Regions from separate parts of the Halomonas qaidamensis genome, predicted to be linked through region 4. Evidence: predicted binding sites of a transcription regulator. Region 4 holds the regulator's gene; each other region holds the start of a gene.
The links. The regulator FNR, encoded in region 4, switches genes on or off when oxygen is low (the NO sensors DNR and NnrR bind a similar motif). The targets are predictions, from matches to a motif close to TTGATNTANATCAA.
Positions count from the first base shown of each region.

Region 1: a site for FNR is predicted at 1,581-1,594, ahead of hemN (oxygen-independent coproporphyrinogen III oxidase). Genes of this name have one in related genera too.
Region 2: a site for FNR is predicted at 1,880-1,893, ahead of trhP (prephenate-dependent tRNA uridine(34) hydroxylase TrhP). Genes of this name have one in related genera too.
Region 3: a site for FNR is predicted at 1,145-1,158, ahead of dsrO (sulfate reduction electron transfer complex DsrMKJOP subunit DsrO). Genes of this name have one in related genera too.

Region 1 is NZ_CP080627.1:370,510-373,628, forward strand. Features, by position in the region: gene K1Y77_RS01820 (U32 family peptidase) at 1-516, opposite strand, end outside; gene ubiU (ubiquinone anaerobic biosynthesis protein UbiU) at 526-1,521, opposite strand; gene hemN (oxygen-independent coproporphyrinogen III oxidase) at 1,724-3,109, shown strand.
Region 2 is NZ_CP080627.1:215,709-218,827, forward strand. Features, by position in the region: gene K1Y77_RS01045 (serine hydrolase) at 1-831, shown strand, start outside; gene K1Y77_RS01050 (DMT family transporter) at 931-1,806, shown strand; gene trhP (prephenate-dependent tRNA uridine(34) hydroxylase TrhP) at 1,996-3,119, shown strand, end outside.
Region 3 is NZ_CP080627.1:2,652,676-2,655,794, forward strand. Features, by position in the region: gene purE (5-(carboxyamino)imidazole ribonucleotide mutase) at 1-507, opposite strand, end outside; gene K1Y77_RS12035 (XRE family transcriptional regulator) at 725-997, shown strand; gene dsrO (sulfate reduction electron transfer complex DsrMKJOP subunit DsrO) at 1,273-2,049, shown strand; gene nrfD (NrfD/PsrC family molybdoenzyme membrane anchor subunit) at 2,033-3,119, shown strand, end outside.
Region 4 is NZ_CP080627.1:2,989,462-2,992,580, reverse strand. Features, by position in the region: gene K1Y77_RS13565 (3'-5' exonuclease family protein) at 1-483, shown strand, start outside; gene ttcA (tRNA 2-thiocytidine(32) synthetase TtcA) at 550-1,518, shown strand; gene fnr (fumarate/nitrate reduction transcriptional regulator Fnr) at 1,515-2,267, opposite strand; gene hemN (oxygen-independent coproporphyrinogen III oxidase) at 2,326-3,119, opposite strand, start outside.

The DNA.
Region 1 (3,119 bases), 1.2 Mb from region 4:
GTAGGCAAACACCTCGCAGGGCTGGCTGACACCTGCCTGATGGCAGTCGGCGATCAGCTGGGCCAAGTCCTTTTTAGACATTTCTACCGGTGCTTGCCAGCGCTGCATCCCGGTGCGCTTCATAACGCCTAGCGTTGCGGGGTTATAAAGATTCAGCGCAGCCCCAGCGATAAACGGTAGCCCAGCACACGAAAGGCGTTGTAAGGCGCTTTGGTCGTTGGCTTCCACGATGAAGTCGCCGTTGTCGCAGAGCTTGCGCAAGTCGCGCAAATCGGCCTCAGATTCAATCAATGTTTGGCTGGCGAGCACCACTTGCTTGCCCGCTTGGGTAAGCTCGCGCCCAATGCCAAGCCAGTCGTCCAGTTTCATATCGCGACGCCTGGAGCAGACGGTCTCGCCTAGGGTAACGATCTCCACCGGCCAGTCGGCTGCTTCGCGGTAGAAATTGGCGTAGCGCTCTCGTGTCCAGTAGAACAGTACCGGGCCCAGGGACAGTTGCAGAGTCGGGGTAGACATGGAGAGCTCCTATTTCCAGCGTCGCTCGTAGGCGCCTAAGGTAGTGGTAGCACCTTCGGAAAGCTCGGCAAGGCCAGCCATCCAGGCATGTTCTGGTTGAAAGCGTCCAGGCGCATCTTCAAGACGGTCCAGTGCCTGACGCCAAATGCCGGCTACTTTAGACACATACGCGGGACTGCGCTGGCGGCCTTCAATTTTAACTGCGCTAATACCCAGTTCACGCAATTCGGGCAACAGTTCCAGGGTGTTGAGGCTAGTGGGTTCTTCAATGGCGTGATAGGTCTCACCGCCCACCTCAAAGCGGCCTTTGCACAGGGTGGGGTAGCCTGCGCGTTCACCTTCCGCGTAGCGGTCAATAAGCACATTGTTAAGCCGCGATTCTAGACCTTGGGGCGTCTCTTCCCAGCGAACATGCGCCGCAGGTGAGCAGACGCCTCGCGTGTTGGGTGAATCGCCGGTGAGGTAGGAAGAGAGGTAGCAGCGGCCTTCCGCCATAATGCATAAGCTACCAAAGGCAAACACTTCGAGTTCCACTGGCGTTTGCTTGGCTAAGTCACGTACCTGGGTGATAGATAACACTCGGGGCAATACGGCACGCGTGATGCCAAAGTGGTCATGGTAGAAACGTAGTGCTTCATGGCTGGTTGCCGACCCTTGTACCGACAGGTGTCGAGCCACGTTAGGGTGGCGCTGGGCAGCGTAATCAAGTAGCCCCATATCGGCTAGAATTAAAGCATCGACGCCTAGGTCGGCCGCCTGATCCACGGCGCGGGTCCACTGTTGCCAGCCATCGGGTTGGGGGTAGGTGTTAATCGCGCAAAGTATTCGTTTGCCGCGTTGATGGGCGTAGTCGATCCCTTCGCGGGCGCGCTTGTCGGTGAAATTTAGCCCAGCAAACTGGCGCGCGTTCGTCGCATTTTGAAAACCGAAGTAAACGGCATCGGCTCCTTCATCCACCGCACGCTTCAAGGCAGGCAAGTTGCCAGCAGGGCATACAAGCTCCATTGCGAAGACTCCTTAAGATGAAAACCTGAGCATAGTAGTCGCCTATTGTTTGCCTCCCTTTGACTCAGGTCATTATGAGAATGCTTTCAAAGGGGACGGAACGCCGCAGGGCCATGCGATGGATGCAGGTTTTTTTAAAAACGTATACCGTATGAATATTAACCAGCGCTTGCTGCGCCTACCGCTAGAGACCCCGTTAATTATGCAAGACGAGCCGTTGTTCAACCGCCCCCTGGTAGAAAAGTATGACCGGCCAGGACCCCGCTACACCTCCTACCCGACGGCGCCACAGTTTCATGCGGCGTTTGCCGAGGATGACTATCGCAGCGCCGCCGAGCGCAGTAATCAGGCTGAAGAACCAAAGCCACTGTCGGTTTATGTACATATCCCGTTCTGCAAAAGCCTGTGCTACTACTGCGCCTGCAATAAAATCATTACTCATAACACCGAGCGGGCAGCGGAGTATCTTCAGTGGCTAAGGCAGGAGATTAGCGTTCAAGGAGCGCTGTTCGATAGCACGCGACGAATGACGCAGCTTCACCTAGGGGGCGGCACGCCCACTTATCTGAGTAACGCTCAGTTGGGCGAGTTGATGGCGACATTGGATGATGCCTTTCATTTTGCCGCGCCTGAAGAGCGCGAGTTTTCGCTAGAAGTAGACCCGCGCACAGTAACCCCCGAGCAGGTGTATGAACTGTTCGCACTAGGGTTCAATCGGTTGAGCTTCGGTGTGCAGGATTTCGATCACGAGGTGCAGCAAGCGGTCAACCGCGTGCAGAGTGAAGAGCAGGTGGTCTCGCTGGTTAAGGCCGCCCGTGACGCTGGCTTTGAATCAGTCAGTGTGGATTTGATCTATGGCCTACCGCTACAGACGGTGGCCAGTTTTGATACCACGCTGAGCAAGATTATTGACCTACAGCCAGATCGCATAGCCGCTTATAGCTACGCTCATTTACCGGAATTGTTCAAGGCTCAGCGATTGATCCGCCCTGAGGATATGCCGCCGCCAGAGCGCAAGCTGGAGCTGTTGGAGCTAACGATTAATCGCCTGACCGCTGCTGGTTACGTCTACATCGGTATGGACCACTTCGCTTTGCCGGATGACGAGCTGAGCGTGGCCCGTGAAAATGGCACGTTGCAGCGTAACTTTCAGGGCTATTCGACCCACGCCGACTGCGACATGATTGGGTTAGGCATCACCTCCATCGGCAAGGTGGGGGATACCTACAGTCAAAACGTGAAAGAGACGGCCCAGTACCAGCACCGACTGGACGAGGGGCGTTTACCGGTCTTCCGTGGCTATCGCCTCAGCGATGACGACATCCTACGTCGTGATGTCATCAATACCCTGATGTGTCACGGCCATCTTGAGTTCGCTGCTATCGAGGCTCGCCACGGCATTGAGTTTGGCAGTTACTTCGCCAAGGCATTGAAGGAGCTGGAAGAGATGGCCGACGATGGCTTGATTGCCTTGCGCAACGATGAAATCGAGGTGTTGCCGGCGGGCCGGTTAATGATCCGCAATCTCGCCATGGCGTTTGATGCTTACCTGACGCCGAAGGAAAATCGCTACTCGCGGACCGTATAATGACATGGGT
Region 2 (3,119 bases), 1.0 Mb from region 4:
TATTTTGGGCTGCAAGAATTTACTTATCGCGGTACCCGCCATACCAGCCATAACCGTTTAGTGAAAAACTACCCAGGGGCAGATGGCCTTAAAACCGGCTTTATCCGTGCATCGGGTTTTAACGTGGCGACAACGGCTGTTCACGACGGTCGTCGTTTGGTGGGAATTGTAATGGGGGGCTTTAGTGGGGCGTCTCGAGATACTCATATGGCTAACCTATTAGACCGTAGCTTTGCACGTGCAGCCCTACGAGACCAGCAGACATGGCTGGCGAATACCAATTTTTCTAGCGAATATATGGCTTTTTCTGGTCCTGTTGCTCGCCCCCTTTCTCGGCCTGTAACAACGCCACCTGCAGCTAGTCGTCCCGTACTGGCGAGTGACGGCACTACTAGGAATGATTTAACCGCGACCAGGTTGTCCCCTTTACCAGCTTCTTCTACGCCGTCTGTCGAAGTTGAAGAGCGCCTTTCACGCTCAATGGAAGAAGCGGCGGAAGCATCTACAACCAATGCCCCAGACCCACTTGCTGCTTTTCTTGAACGTGAGCGAGAGCTTGCCGGAGTGCCCCAGGGAGCAATCTCCTCAGATAGCTGGGGCATTCAGGTAGGGGCTTTTAGCCAAGCGGCACGCGCTGAGCAACTGGCTCGTCAAGCAGCTCAACGACTACCCCATGAAGTGGGTGGACGTGTTGCTATCGATGCGCTAGAGGGCCAAACAACAGTATTCCGCGCTAGGGTCGTGGCACTGGATGAACCGCGTGCAAGGCGTGCCTGTAGGTCGTTAAAGGCGCAGGGTATGGAGTGCATGGTGGTCAACGCAAGCTTATAAAGCCACACGACAATCGCGACCCCGCCAGTGTCCCATTGGCGGGGTTTTTTATTAGTGTTGAATTCCGCTAGATAGTGTCCGGAAAGTAAGGAGAGCATCGTGACTACGTCGTTAAAAGGCATTCTCTGTATGTGCTTGGGGGTGCTGTTCTTAGCGTTGGGTGATGCGGTGTCGAAATGGCTAGGTGAAGTGCATTCGCCGTTACAGATTATTTTCTTTCGTACCGTAGTGTCATTACCGTTAATTGCACTCTTGGCTTATTTCTCAGGTGGATTACGCAAGCTGCGTACCGCGCGGCCTCGTGTGCATTTGTTAAGAGGGGTAATTTACACTGCCACCATGGTCTGCTTTGTTTGGGGGCTAACGCTGATGCCGCTTGCCGAAGCCACAGCGATTGCATTTGTAGCGCCGCTGTTTGTCACGCTGCTGTCGGTGCCGCTGCTTGGTGAGCGTATTGATTCACCGGTACTGATAGCATCGTTAGTTGGTTTTGTTGGTGTATTAATTGTGGTTCGCCCAGGTGGTGGCGCGTTTCAGGTGGGCGCGCTGACCCTTCTGGGGGCGGCAGTTTTCTATGCATTGCTGATGATTACTGCGCGTCGCTATGGCGCTCGGGAGCACCTATGGGCAATGGTATTTTATATGACGTTAGTACCTTTTTTACTGACAACTATTAGCTTGCCCTGGGTGTGGCAGACCCCGCAGCCCTGGCACTGGTTGGGTTTTTTAGCCGCCGGTGTATTAGGTATCGGAGCCACCGCATTTATTACCCTAGCCTTTCGCTTTGCCCCAGCGGCTATTGCAGCACCGTTTGATTACACGGCCATGCTGTGGGCGGTACTGTTGGGTTGGTGGTTCTGGGGAGAACTGCCTGACCTATGGGTATGGGTGGGCAGTGCGCTGATTATGGGCAGCGGGCTAGCGATTGCCTACCATGACCGCCGTACGACGCTGAAGCGTCGCCCAACTGCGTAAACGTGTTGGCCGCTGGGTGAGCAACAGCGTTGTTACCTCTAAGGGTTATCAAACAACTGATTACGGCTACTTTTTGATCTGGATCATCAAAGTTGGTAGCTGGGCAAGACAGAGGGCTTGAGCTGGTTATAATCCGCCACTCTCATCATAAGCGCTCCTGCGCCATCGTCCTGACAACGGTGACTATCTATGCAAGCTCCTGAATTACTCTCGCCTGCCGGTACTTTTAAAAATATGCGTTACGCGTTTGCCTATGGGGCTGATGCGGTGTACGCAGGTCAACCTCGCTATTCACTTCGGGTGCGCAACAACGATTTTAAAGTCGATAATTTGCATCGTGGTATTGACTACGCCCACGCGCGAGGCAAGAAGTTCTACGTTGCTTCTAACATTGCCCCACATAACAGCAAATTGAAAACGTACCTGCGGGATATGGAGCCAGTCATTGAGGCGGGGCCGGATGCGCTGATCATGTCAGACCCGGGACTGATTATGATGATTCGCGATCGCTGGCCGGATCAAGAGATCCATCTTTCGGTGCAATCTAACGTGGTGAACTGGGCCGCTGCGCAATTCTGGCAGCGCCAAGGTATCAGCCGCATTATTTTATCTCGGGAGTTATCCCTTGAAGAAATAGGTGAAATTCGTGCCGAGTGCCCTGGCCTAGAGATCGAAACCTTTGTTCACGGTGCGCTATGTATCGCTTATTCTGGGCGCTGCCTGCTATCGGGCTATTTTAACCACCGCGACCCCAATCAAGGTACCTGCACCAATGCATGCCGTTGGAAGTACAACACGATAGCGGCTACCCAAGATGAGACAGGCGACCTGATACCTGCCGGTGTTAGCACGTCTGCCGCCGACCAAGACGAGCTCTCGGCGCTAATTGAAGACGTTACCCGCCCCGGTAAATTAATGCCGGTGTACGAAGATGAACACGGCACCTACATTATGAACTCGAAGGATCTGCGTGCGGTACAGCACGTAGCGCGCCTGACAGAAATGGGTGTGGCATCGCTAAAGATCGAAGGGCGGACAAAGTCCCACTACTACGTTGCGCGTACCGCGCAGGTTTACCGCCGAGCAATTGACGATGCCGTGGCTGGCCGCCCCTTTAATATGGGGCTAATGGATGAGCTTGAAAACCTAGCCAACAGGGGGTACACCGAAGGCTTCTATCGGCGCCATGTACACGATGAATTTCAGAGCTATGAGCAGGGCAGCTCTATCGGTGTCCACCAACAGTTTGTCGGTGAAGTATTGGGCTACGATCCCGTGCGTGGCTGGCTAGACATTGAGGTGAAAAACCGCTT
Region 3 (3,119 bases), 340 kb from region 4:
CGCTTCCGCATCAGGCCGTGGGTCTGGGTTATCCAACACCAGTTGGGTTTGCTCAGCGCGGAAGGTCTCAACCGCTTCGCGCACGGTGCTATCTTGCAAACCAACAATCTGTGCCGCCAATAAGCCAGCATTGGTCGCGCCCGCTTTACCAATCGCCAGTGTGCCAACAGCAATGCCGCCAGGCATCTGGGCGATGGAAAGCAGCGAATCTAGGCCTTTCAGCGCTTTAGATTCCACCGGCACGCCTAGCACCGGCAGCGCCGTTTGAGAGGCCACCATGCCGGGCAAGTGGGCAGCACCGCCAGCGCCAGCCACAATCACTTGCAGGCCGCGTTCAGCAGCGCTTTTAGCATAGTCGAACAGCAAGTCAGGGGTACGATGGGCAGAGACAACGCGGGTTTCATAAGGAACACCTAGCCGCTCTAGCATCGCCACTGCGTGCTCCATGACGGGCCAATCAGATTTCGACCCCATGATCACGCCCACTTTAGGTGCGCTGTTCGACATGCAAAAACTCCTCGGCCAAAGGCCTACGAAAGCAATAAAGCGTTTAACAAGCCGCTAACCACAGGCGGCTTACCAGGAAATTAGAAGGCGCATAGTCTACCAGAGCGTGTGCTTTTGGGCGCGTTTGTAAATAGATCGAAATTTTAATCAAAGTAGCATTGAAAAGCGCGCGACTTGGCGGCATTGTGTGATTGTCATTTCAGACTGATGGAGTCCCATGAGTACGGCATACTCAACTGCTCACGCAGACACGCTAGATCCTCCGCGAAGCAGCCCTGACCTCGATGTCAGGGATTTAGAAAAACGTACGCGCCTTATGCGTATCATTACCCGCCTGATCGCCGTATCAGATTTGGGAAGCCGCGAAATCGCCCGCCGGGCGGGGCTTCCAGTGCAAAAGATCAGCGACCTACTCGCCGGAAGGCTAGAGCATTTAGGCATTGACGAACTCAATGTCTTACGTCGCACTCTAGAACTGGAGACGCCATAGCAACAGTTGCTACCTAACGTCACTATTTACCCCATATTTATCTTTTATTTACTATCAGGCTGGCCCATGGGCTAGCCTGTTTTCGTTTTAAAACAGTTCGTTAGCGCTCTAAGATTAAGGGAGCATTAAGAAACCTGCGCTAACCCATTGACACGCATCAATTTTTTATACTACCAAAGGCGTAACCTTAGCGTATCCACTTCATTCGCCTGCAACAACGACGTTTTATTAGCGACGTTGGTAACAGCGACATTTTTATTAGCTAAGGAGGCGTTATGGACGCCATACGCCGGTCGTTACTAGGCCAGCTGGCCCGCCTAAGTGCAGGCGCTGCCCTAGTACCGTTTTCCAGCCTTGCCAGCGCAGGCATCAATCAGCAGCCTGTTCGTCGCGAAGGCGACCCCACCAAACGTTATGGCATGTTGATTGATCTGCGCCAGTGTATCGGCTGCCAGGCCTGCACCGTGTCGTGTCATATCGAAAACGCCGCGCCGTTAGGCCAATTTCGTACCACAGTTGCCCAGTATGAAGTGCAGCATCAAGAGAGTGGTGAGCTAGCTACGTTTATGCTGCCCCGGCTGTGCAATCACTGCGAAAACCCACCCTGCGTGCCAGTTTGTCCCGTTGAAGCGACCTACCAACAGCAAGATGGCATCGTTGTGGTGGATAGCGACCGCTGTGTCGGCTGTGCGTACTGCGTTAACGCCTGCCCCTACGATGCACGCTTTATTAACGAACGCACTCAAACCGCCGACAAATGCACGTTCTGTGCCCATCGTCTAGAAGCTGGGCTGCTACCCGCCTGTGTTGAAAGCTGCGTAGGCGGCGCGCGGATTATCGGCGACATGCGCAATCCAGACAGCCAAATCAGCCGTCTGATCAACGAGCATCGCGACGCCCTTATGGTGCTACAGCCAGAAAAAAACACCCTCCCCCAGGTGTTCTATTTAGGTATGGACGAACGATTCACCACACGCCCCGTGGCAGAACCCGTGGCGCTTGAAGTGCTCGACCCCCACGGCCAGGAGATGGGCTATGAATTCCACCATTGAATTACTCGCACCCCGTTACGACATCGCCTGGTATCCCTGGGCGGTACAGTACTTTTTTATGATCGCAGTCTCCTACGCGAGCCTATGGCTAGCAGCCCCGGCATTAATCTTTGGCAAAAAAGCCTGGCTGCCCACCGCACGTCTAGCGCTCATCGCCTGCGTCAGCACAACGTTAGTCGCACCGGTGGCTCTATTAGCAGACCTGCACCAGCCACTGCGCTTCTGGCACTTCTACGCCTATGCCAACACTCACTCGTGGATGTCGATTGGCAGCGTGGTACTGCCGCTCTATCTGATCAGCGTCTTAGGCTTCGCCTGGCTGGCCTGGCGTCCCGCACTGCAAGCTCGGCAACAGACAGCGGGGTTCAGCGGGTTGATCGCCAAGTGGCTGAGCATGGGCAGTGGTTCAACGCCCAAAGTACTGGTGGCAATAGTGGGGTTAGCCGCCTTGTTACTGTCTAGCGGCATCATGCTCTATACCGGCGCGGAACTGGCTATCGTCAAAGCTCGCCCCTTATGGAACACGATTTGGCTACCGCCCATGCTGGTCGCCACCGGATTTATCGCCGCCGCTGGGTTAGTACTGGTGTTAAACCGTGTGAGCGGTATCTGCTCATCCGCCACCACCCGGCAAATGCTCTATGTCCTGTTGGCCTTTTGTGCGCTGGCAGGGCTTATCGCGCTTAGCTGGCTATTAGATGGCCTGAATGCCCACGTTGGCTCAGTAGCGGCGGCGCTGGAGTCTGTCCGTTACAGCCCCTCTTGGCGCAGTACCGCACTGTGGGGTGGCATTACCAGCGTTGCGCTATTTGCCAGCATTGTGTTTCTGCTAACACGCACATCAAAGCGCCAGCCAGCACTGTTTGCCTGGGCATGGTTACTGGGGCTGGTGGCCATTCATATGGGCTGGATGTTCCGCTGGGTAGTGCTGATGGATGTTCAACACGTAGCCCGCAACAGTGCAGGTTTCCACCACTACGGCATTCCTGCTGGCTCTTCCGGCATCTTAGGCATTGTCGGCACCTTTGGGCTGTGGCTGGCGGCCATTTTACTGATCGACCTATTACTTC
Region 4 (3,119 bases):
CAATCGCCCGTGGTTAGTGTAGCTGCGGTTATCTTTAGCCCGGGTAGAGTGCATACCAGCCAAGCTTGGGTGGCAACCTTGGCAGATGAGCGAAGCAACAGCGCTACGCTGCGGCGACACCAGCAGCTGTATGCGACTGACAAAGTGCTCATGCCTAACGCCGAGCATCTTGGGGCGTTGGCTGAATTTATTGGTAATCGGCCGCTAATTGGTTGGCAGTTAGAGCACTCGTTGGAACATCTAAACCATCTGTTCAAAGTAGGGATAGGATTTGGTTTGCCTAACGCCCAGGTCGATGTTGGAAAGCTGCACTATCGCCAGTTACGCCGGCTACATCCTCAGAGTGAGATGCGTAGTCAGATTGCAGAAGCATTAGCTTGCTGGCAAATGCCAGTTTTCCAATGGATCGGCGTATTGGGGGATGCAACGGCGAGTGCTCTTTTGTATCTACGTTTGCAACGTGAGGCAGCTCGGCACGTTTAGCGTATTATTCCTATTAACGTTGAATTAGCCCGTTTATGTTGGGTGCAGGGAACGAGTATTGTTAGAATGCCCGCTGCTTCTTCTACCATCGGCAGTGCCCACATTATGCTATCACCTGATTATTTTGATCCCGCAGCGTCTGAAAATACTTCTGCAGACAAGTGTTCTGTTGATCACCTTCAGGCGCAGTCCGACCATCACGATGCTAAGCAGAAGCGTGAATTCAATAAGCTGCAAAAGCGCTTACGGCGAGAAGTCGGCAATGCCATTATTGACTATCAGATGATTGGTGAAGGTGACAAGGTGATGGTGTGCCTGTCTGGTGGCAAAGATAGCTATACGATGCTGGAAATACTGCTCAACCTACAGCGAAATGCACCGGTTAACTTCTCTTTGGTCGCTGTCAATATGGATCAAAAGCAGCCAGATTTTCCAGAGCATGTGCTGCCCCAGTATTTGGATAAATTGGGTGTTGAGTACCACATTCTAGAGCGTGATACGTATTCAGTGGTGAAAGAGAAAACCCCAGAGGGCAAAACGACCTGTGCGCTTTGTTCTCGATTAAGGCGTGGTTCACTTTATGGTTTTGCTGAAGAGATTGGTGCGACAAAAATTGCGTTAGGGCATCATCGTGAAGACATTTTGGAAACACTGTTTCTAAATATGTTCTTTGGAGGCACTTTAAAAGCAATGCCACCTAAGCTTTTGTCAGATGATGGCAAAAATATTGTCATTCGACCCCTTGCCTACTGCAAAGAGGCTGATATTGTGGAATTTTCCAGGCTAATGGAATTCCCCATTATTCCTTGTAACTTGTGTGGCTCTCAGCCCAATCTTCAGCGACAAATTGTAAAAGATATGTTGGCCGAATGGGATAAAAAGCACCCAGGGCGTCTAGAAAGCATGTTCAAAGCGGTGACCAATGTGGCGCCTTCACAGCTAGCAGATCGCCAGCTGTTTGACTTTACAGGGCTAGAAGCCAAGCAGGCGGCGCTGATGGAGCGCCGTATTCAAACGCTTAGCGTTGAGTCTTAGCGTAGAGCAGTCGGCTGCTCTTCTTCTTCAGCCAGTGTAATAAGACGCTGCATATCTAAAATATTAACCTCGCGCCCCGAAACTGCGACCACTTCTTGCTGTTGAAAGCGACTAAGAATTCGGCTGACCGTTTCTACCGCTAAGCCTAAGTAATTACCAATGTCTGCGCGGGACATAGAAAGCCTGAAGCTGTAAGGCGAGTACCCGCGCCGGCGAAAACGGTCTGAAAGCGTGACTAAAAAGCTGGCCAAGCGCTGATCGGCAGTTTTGCGTGATAACAAGCGCATCATGCGCCGATCGTCTCGCAGCTCTTTACTCATACTGCGATATAGCTGTCCACGCAGTTCCGGAAGTTCTTCAGAAAGTAGATCCAAACGATCAAACGGAATTTCGCACACTGTGGTAGTTTCCAGGGCAATCACGCTACCGGGGTAGTGCTCTTCATCGATGCCGTCCAATCCGACCAGTTCACTGGGCAGGTAGAAATTTGTCAGTTGATCGTTGCCATTACCTTCGCTGGTCACCTGTTTTAGACTGCCTGAGCGAACGGCATACACACTGGTAAAACGGTCGCCCTGACGAAACAGTGGCTCGCCTTTTTTGAGTGGTGCACGGCGACGGATGATCGCATCAAACTGGCTCATGTCTTCAAGTTCTAATGCGAGCGGTAGACACAGTGAGCTTAAGCTACAAGTTTGGCAGCGTGCTTCTTGCAACAGTGAGCGTCGTTGGCTGACGGGGTGTGGCATATCATTCTCCCTTTCTCGTTAGCCATGATAGGCCCTGGGGCAAGACGTCTCAAGAAGCTTACACAATCTTTGAGTAGCGTTGGGTCGACTGATCCGCGAGGCGAGCATCAAAGGCCATTGCTAGATGGCGAATCAACAGCCGACCAATAGGGGTGGCGCTAATCATTTGCTGATGAAAAGTGACTAATCCATCTTGTTCAGCGTTACGCAGCTGTTCAAGAGCAGTGGAAAAATAGTCGCTAGCATCAATGTTCCAACGCTTTCCTATGGCTGCTAAATCAATGCACATATCGCACATTAGCCGCTCAATGACGTCTCTGCGTATTAGGTCGTCCTTATTTAACCTTAATCCTTTGACGGTTGCCAGCCTACCTTGATCTAAAGATGTTTCGTATTGATCAAGCTGAGTCGGATTTTGTGCGTAAACATCGTCAATCCGTGAAATGGCGGAGACGCCTAATCCAACTAAATCGCACTGTGCATGGCTAGAGTAACCCTGAAAATTGCGCTGCAAGGTTCCGTTGCGCTGAGCAATTGCAAGACTATCATCTGGGCGCGCAAAGTGATCCATCCCGATATGCACATAGCCTGCGTTAGTTAGCATCTCAATGGTGGTATGCAATATTGCCAGCTTCTCGTCAGCGTTGGGGAGGTCTGCTTCATTGATACGTCGCTGAGGGGCAAAACGGGTGGGCATATGGGCATAGTTAAATACTGACAGGCGGGCAGGATTTAATTCGATAATCTGGCCCAGTGTTTCAGCAAAGCTTTTTTCCGTTTGAAAGGGCAGCCCATAGATTAAATCAAGATTGAGCGAGCGAAAGCCAAGGCGGTGCGCTTCTTCCATGAGTG